2 regions of the Metabacillus dongyingensis genome follow, and region 1 is predicted to be linked to the other one. Evidence: riboswitches for the same ligand, from Rfam matches in the RefSeq annotation. Region 1 holds a riboswitch; the other holds the start of a gene.
The links. Region 1 has a riboswitch for lysine ahead of K8L98_RS21840 (amino acid permease). Riboswitches for the same ligand answer to the same signal wherever they lie in the genome.

Region 1 (3,626 bases):
TGCTGTTTCAGCTACATTCATCGCATAATTGCGGTTAAGCGGATGCACTCCCGCCATTGCATGCTGATGGAAGGCATGGCCCAGCTCATGGGCAAGAGTTGCGATATTTGACGGGGTGCCGGAGAATGTCATGAAGATTCTGGACTGGTCACTTTCGGTAAAACTTGTGCAAAAACCTCCCGGAGCTTTTCCCGGACGATCTTCAGCCTCGATCCAGCGGTTCTCAAATGCTTTTTTTGTAAATGAAGTCAGTTCTTCTCCAAAGTGGCTGAATTGATCTAAGATAAATTCAGCTCCCTCCTGATAGCTGACCTTCGCTTCTTTCCCGCCAATCGGTGCATCGAGATCGTACCAGCTAAGCTTTTCGACACCAAGCAAATCTGCTTTTCTTTTTAAATAGCTTACAAGCGGCTGTTTATTCTCAGAAATCACCTTCCACATGACATCAAGGGTCTCGCGTTTCATTCTGTTGATTTCAAGCGGCTCACTCAGAACATCGTCCCAGCCCCGCTTTTCATATACATTCAGTCTAAAACCAGATAAATGGTTCAGCGTATGGGCAAATAAATCTGCACCGCTTCCCCACGCCTTTTCCCATTCTTCAAACACAGATTTTCTGACTGATCTGTCCGCGCTTGAGAATTTATTGGCTGCCTGGCCTACAGACAATTCATGTACTTTGTCATCTTCTTTGTATGGTATTTTCACTTTGGAGACGAGAGTATCATATAGCTGTCCCCACGCATGATAGCCGTCCACTGACAAGGCATTGATCAGTGTTTCCTGCTCCATCTGCAGTTTGTTTTTTGCTCTGTTCCTGCGCTCGGTCAAGGCAAATTTTAATTCAGTCAAGGCATCAGCATTTACAAGCTCAGGCCAAACCGTATCGTCAACTTGAACGAGCTTTTGATCAAAGGCTGCCAAAGCATTTTGAAACTGAGAACTGAGTTGAGTAACCTTCCCCCGGAGCACGGAGGCATGCTTATCATTTGTATCCTGAGCCTGCAGACACCCGACAAAAGCTCCTGCCTGTCTCATCCGTTTTGCAATACCCTGAAATTTCTCAAGAACCTCTCCTAAAAGGATGCTGTCTTCTTTTGTTTGAGGTACTTTGATGCTCTCTGCCTGCACCTTAAATGAAGGAACATCAACTTCAAGCTCCTCTAAATACTTTTTAAAGGCAACAGATTTGCTTCCACCTTCAAAAAACACATCTAAATCCCACGTTTCAGCATACGTAGCAGCTTTCATCGCCATTCCCCCTGTTATGTATTTCGGGACACTAAATAATCCCTCACTTGTCATTATAAAACAATTAACGAAAAATTTGTACAATTCAACCGGCTAAAAACAAAAGAAAAAGGCATGACGAAGTGTCATAGCCTTTACGAATTTTATTTATTTAATTTGTTTATCTGATTTTGCATCATCGTCGTCCATAAGACCTTTAGTAGCATTCTTAAACTCTCGTAGCGTTTTGCCTGCAGCTTTACCTAATTCAGGCAATTTTTTCGGTCCGAAAAGAAGCAATGCAACAAAAACGATCAACATAATTTCGCCGAATCCTAAGTTCACTATGAACCCTTCTTCCATCTCAATTTAATAGATTATTTATCAGTAAAAAGAAAACGCTGCCTTTGTAAATTATAGTTGATTTATCCATGAATTGCAAAATGAAATTCGGCCAATATTATTTAGGGAAAATTTAGAAATACATGAATTCCATTGACAAAAGGAAGCTGAATTGGTAGTTTTATTTTATTCAAATATTATTTTTACTATAAATCCTCACTATAATCTCGGTGAGGTAGAGGTTGCACCAATTAAGAGTAGATTGCAAGAGGCTAGTGGAGCTGTTGACTGCAAATTCGAAAGGACTTGGTGCCGAAGTTTGAAACAGCCACTTTGTTTCTTGCTGGGACTGTATCGAATAGGTACTGGACTGCCACAGAGAATCTGTGGAGTGCTATCATGAGATTTTTGAGTGAGTTTTTTGTGTATTTTTGCGCATGGACTTGTTCCATGCGCTTTTTGTTTGTCAAAAATGATCCATTTCTTCAAAAAATACACACACTAATTATGCAGCCATAACATTATGGTTCTATTTATAGGAGGTTTCAGCAGTGAAACAGAAAAAATGGGGATTTTGGCTTTTAACAGCCTTTGTAGTAGGAAATATGGTGGGCTCCGGAATTTTTATGCTGCCAAGCACACTGGCACAGACCGCAAGTCCGCTTGGCGTCACAAGCGCCTGGCTTGTAACCGGATTAGGTGTTTTAATGATTGCACTTGTATTCGGAAATTTATCAATCCGCAGACCTGATCTTACAGCAGGTCCGCAAAGCTATGCTAAAGCTTTATTTGATACTCCCAAAAGAGGAAAAGTCGCCGGATTCAGCATGGTGTGGGGATATTGGGTCGCAAACTGGATCAGCAATGTCGCGATCATCACAAGCTTCGCAGGCTACCTTTCTACATTCTTTCCTATTATGTCCGACGAATCTATTCTTTTTTCAATTGGTTCGCAGGATGTTCAATTAGGAAGAGCCGTTACATTTATTGTTTGTACCATTTTGCTTTGGGGCACTCATACCATTCTTTTAACGAACTTGAGCGGTGCAGGCAAATTGAATTTTGTGGCTACTGCTTCAAAAGTAATCGGTTTTATGCTTTTCATCATCGCTGGTTTATTTGCACTGGAGTCAGCAGCGTTTGGAGAATTTTATTTCCCGGTGGAAGCAGAGCCTGGTGTGACTTACGGGCTGACAAATCAAGTTCAATTTGCTGCAATCTCGACTTTATGGGCATTCGTAGGAATAGAGTCGGCAGTCATTCTGTCAGGACGCGCGTCTTCTCAGCGTGATGTAAAAAGAGCGACCATCACTGGCCTAATTATTGCTGTGTTTATCTATATGATTATCACACTTATCACAATGGGCGTTCTGCCGCACGATCAGCTGCAGTCATCTGACAAGCCTTTTGTTGATGTTCTTTCAATCATTATTGGCGATGCCGGTGCAAATGCAATGGCACTATTGGCTGTCGTATCTTTGTTTGGATCAACGATCGGATGGATTCTGCTGTCATCTGAAGTGCCGTACCAGGCTGCAAAATCAGGTATTTTCCCTGCTTTCTTTGCTAAAACAAATAAAAAAGGAAGTCCGAAAAATGCTTTGATAATAACGAATTTAATGTCTCAAATCTTTATTTTCTCAACGATTTCCGGAACCATCAGTGAAGCTTATACATTCTTAACAACATCAGCTACACTTGCCTATCTTTTCCCATACCTTGTATCGTCTATCTTCTTCTTAAAGCTGATTGCCAAAGGAGAGACATATGATCTTATTAAAGGGTCAAGAGTAAAAGACGGAATCATCGCCTCACTAGCCTGTATTTATTCTGTTTGGGTGATTGTTACAGGAACTGCTGATATAAAAACATTTATACTTGGAGTCGGCCTTTTCTTTGCAGGATTTGTGATTTATCCGTTTTTGACGAAATATATGAAAAAACAAGATACTGGCTCAACCATATAATAGAAGGCTGCATGTTGAATGCAGCCTTTTTTAATTCTTTTTCCCCAAAAGCTGAGCTGCGCAATATTCAATAATTTCCCTTCTTCT
Region 2 (3,626 bases), on a different replicon from region 1:
GCTGGTCTAGCTGCCGACCGTAAAGTTGGCAGAGAAACAAGGTATCGGCTGAATGCTGCCCCGTTAAGAGAAATTGAGGATTGGGTATCGTTTTACAGGAAATTCTGGAGTGAAAGAATATCTCTTTTAAACCAAATATTACAGGAGGAACAAAAAATGAATTTAACAGTATCCCAAGATTTTAATTTTAAGAGCCCGATCAATAAGGTGTGGAACGCATTAACAGATTCGGATACTCTTGCAAAATGGATAATGGAAAATAACTTTAAACCAATCGTAGGACATAAATGCCAATTCCGAAATGAGCAGTGGAATTTAATTGTAGATTGTGAAGTATTAGTAGTGGACGAGCCTTATAAGTTATCTTATACATGGGTAGGTGATCCGATAAACACTATAGTCACATGGACATTGAAGCAAGAGGATGAAACAACCTACTTACATCTTGAACAAACAGGATTCGAAAAAGAAGATCAAGCGTTCAATGGTGCGAAATATGGTTGGGCGCAAATGGGCGAAGATCTTAAAAAAGTATTAGAGGAAATGTAAGACCAAACTTCTGAACTCTGAACCTTTTTTTTGAGTATTAAGCTAACCTATAGGAAAAAGCAAACGGCTTAGTATAGGACTGATCCGTTTGCTTTTTTAGTGTAAATAATGATACAAAACACATTCCAAATTCAGATGCAATTTTGATTGCAATTTCGGTTTTTGCGATAGGATACGGATCCTGTCCTCTTTAGTGTGTTCTCTTAAGCAAGTACTTCAATGATAGTAGGCTGCAGGACTCTTTGCAGAGCTCTTTTTTCTTCATTGTTTAAAGGGACCAATGGTAAGCGGACATCTCCTACATTTAGTCCTTTCATATTCAATGCAGCTTTTACAGGTGATGGGCTTGGTGCAGTAAATAATGCTTTCATTATTGGGAGAAGGTTACGATGTGCAGAAGAAGCTTCATGAACATCACCATTATTAAAGGCATTGATCATTTCTTGCATTTCATTACCAATGATGTGGGAAGATACCGAAACAATCCCTGTTCCGCCGATTGCTAAGACTGGAAGAGTTAACCCATCATCGCCGCTGTATAACGTAAAATCACTATGTGTTTTGCTGATGATTTGTGCCATGGTATCTAAGTCGCCACTTGCTTCTTTTACTGCCACAATATTGTCTATCTTTGAGAGATGAACAATTGTCTCTACTGACATGTTTACAGCACTTCGTCCTGGGATATTATAAAGCATTACCGGCAATAGGGTTGATTGGGCAATTGCTTTAAAGTGCTGAAATAATCCTTCTTGAGAAGGCTTGTTATAATACGGAGTAACGAGCATAATCCCATCGACTCCTGCTTCTTCTGCCTGCCTAGTTAAGCTGATAGACGCTTTCGTATTATTCGAGCCAGTACCAGCTATAACTGGAACTCTTCCAGCAACAGCTTCTACCACAACTTTGAATAAATCCACTTTCTCTTCTGGTGTTAATGTAGGAGACTCTCCAGTTGTACCAGCTATAACTAATCCATCAGAACCATTATTGACTAAATAGTTCACTAAATTTCTCGCAGCGTTAAAATCAACCTCACCATTACGATCAAATGGGGTAACCATTGCTGTTAAAACTTGCCCAAAATTCATAACTTCACACCCTTTAATAGTATTATTTGAAATTCAGATGTTGTTAGAGACGTTCAAAAGGAAACGCAAAAAAGCAACAACGAGGGATTCGCTGTTGCAGCAGGAACAAAATTTTTCAAAAGTCGTTACCATTGCATAAGATAGCCCTCCATATAGTTTCCTATATGACAGTTCTGCATTTATTCAATAACAGAACCAGCTTTAAGAACATGAGATTCTTTCCGCTTCGGCAAATTCCCCTTTCCACAATAGTCATTGGACCTCATTATCCTCGCATTGTGTACTAATGGTTTTTGCTCCTCTATCTTCTCTTCAAATATTATTGAAGGGAAAATTTTATTTAATTGGTACTAATATAACAAAATATTCTTACTACTTCAAGTCGGATTTAGATCTTTTTTAAAATACAAGAATGATCTGTAGCATTTTTACGATGGAGCACAGCTAAAAAGCTGTCGAAGAAGTTAGAAATCAATGATTTTCAACAAATTAAGTGTTTTATGATAAATCTGTATGAAAAGTTACTCCATTTTATAGGCAGTTTTGACAATTGATATCTCTTATAGCAGGAATTAGTATTTATCTTAGTATACTAAGAATTTCAAGGAGGGGCGGACCACATGACTTATACAAAACGAACGACAGAAAGAAAAGATATAAAAATCCGTGACGTTTGGGAAAAGACAGAGAGGGATATGAAAAAAAGTCTAAAGGCATGCAAAAATGTAAGAATCTTTTTGGAATTATAAGTTTGAAAATCAGTAGGTAAACTGTGACTGATATATATCGTGTTTAACAGATGAGCATGATCTTATATTAAACTCCTATGAAATGACATAACCTGCTGTTTTAAGGGCCACTCTTTTTGATTGATATATATATTATGAAAGGGAATAAAGGAGAATTAATGAAACCAGGTGCATTTTTCTTAATAAAGAAAAATGCACCTGGTTTTTTAACATTTCTTATTTTTTGTATTGAAATAGTCCTGCAGGAAGTTGAGCATCCCAATTTTCTGGTATATCTAGACGCAGCGCATGAGCAACGACAGCAGCTGTATCTATATTTTCTACATCAGACAACACGGTGCCAGACTTAATTGACGTTCCTTTAGCAGTCCAGAAAATGGTCTGTTCTTCTGGGGAGGAACCACCATGACCATAACCTTTTCCGCCATGATCCGTTGTGACGATAATTAGAGTATCCTTCATCAGTCCTTCTTCTTCTAAAGCTTGGACAATTTGTCCAACATGCTGATCAGCTTTTTGTAATGCCTCATACCATTTCAGGCTGCCATAGCCATAGTTGTGGCCTGCACCATCCACTTCATCCAAATGGACAAAAATATTGCGGCTGTTTTTACCTTCTGCTTTTATATAGTCCACCGTTTTTTGTGTCGTATTATTATCGTTCCCGCCATTTACTTTATAAGCACCTGCAGAATCTTCAATAATTCCTTTATTGATCGGTGACCATGTAGTAAAGGAAGCTTGATTAAGCATAGGACGCTCTTGTTTCAGCAATTTCATATAAGATGGATAAGGATTTTTTTCAGGGTAAGGATTACCTGTATTTTCGTTATTCAGACCATGTTTTGAAGGTACAACTCCATGGAGCATGGATCCCCAGTTTTGCCCACTAATTGTCGGCAGCATTGCTTTTGCTTCATATGTTCCAGCGCCTTCACTCATTAGCTTCTGTATATTTTTTGCGTTTGCTTGCTGGTCTTTTACTCCATTCCCAGCTCCATCGATTCCAATAAATACGACTCGTTTGTAAAGAAAATCTTTCTTGTAAGGGGCCAGCTTATCCTTCATCATTTGCACATCTAAGCGATCCACTTTTTTATCATCGTTAATATCCGCTTTTTGAGCTTGTTTCCAACGTTTGTCACCTTCATGACTATTTTTGTTTTTCTGTATAAGTTTTAGATCAGCCTCCGTTAACAACCCATCTCCCGATACATCTATAGAGTTAGATACATGT

Region 2: it holds a riboswitch for lysine, as region 1 does, so the genes downstream of both, dapA (4-hydroxy-tetrahydrodipicolinate synthase) here and K8L98_RS21840 (amino acid permease) in region 1, are expected to answer to the same signal.

What each region holds. Positions count from the first base shown of each region.
Region 1 covers NZ_CP082944.1:4,391,479-4,395,104, forward strand. The annotation lists gene K8L98_RS21830 (M3 family oligoendopeptidase) at 1-1,251, opposite strand, end outside; gene K8L98_RS21835 (twin-arginine translocase TatA/TatE family subunit) at 1,399-1,575, opposite strand; lysine riboswitch at 1,801-1,977, shown strand; gene K8L98_RS21840 (amino acid permease) at 2,124-3,539, shown strand; gene K8L98_RS21845 (CBS domain-containing protein) at 3,570-3,626, opposite strand, start outside.
Region 2 covers NZ_OK052578.1:298,132-301,757, forward strand. The annotation lists partial or broken gene K8L98_RS26230 (ArsR/SmtB family transcription factor) at 1-156, shown strand, start outside; gene K8L98_RS26235 (SRPBCC family protein) at 157-549, shown strand; gene dapA (4-hydroxy-tetrahydrodipicolinate synthase) at 753-1,640, opposite strand; lysine riboswitch at 1,774-1,952, opposite strand; gene K8L98_RS26650 (hypothetical protein) at 2,261-2,389, shown strand; gene K8L98_RS26245 (alkaline phosphatase family protein) at 2,606-3,626, opposite strand, start outside.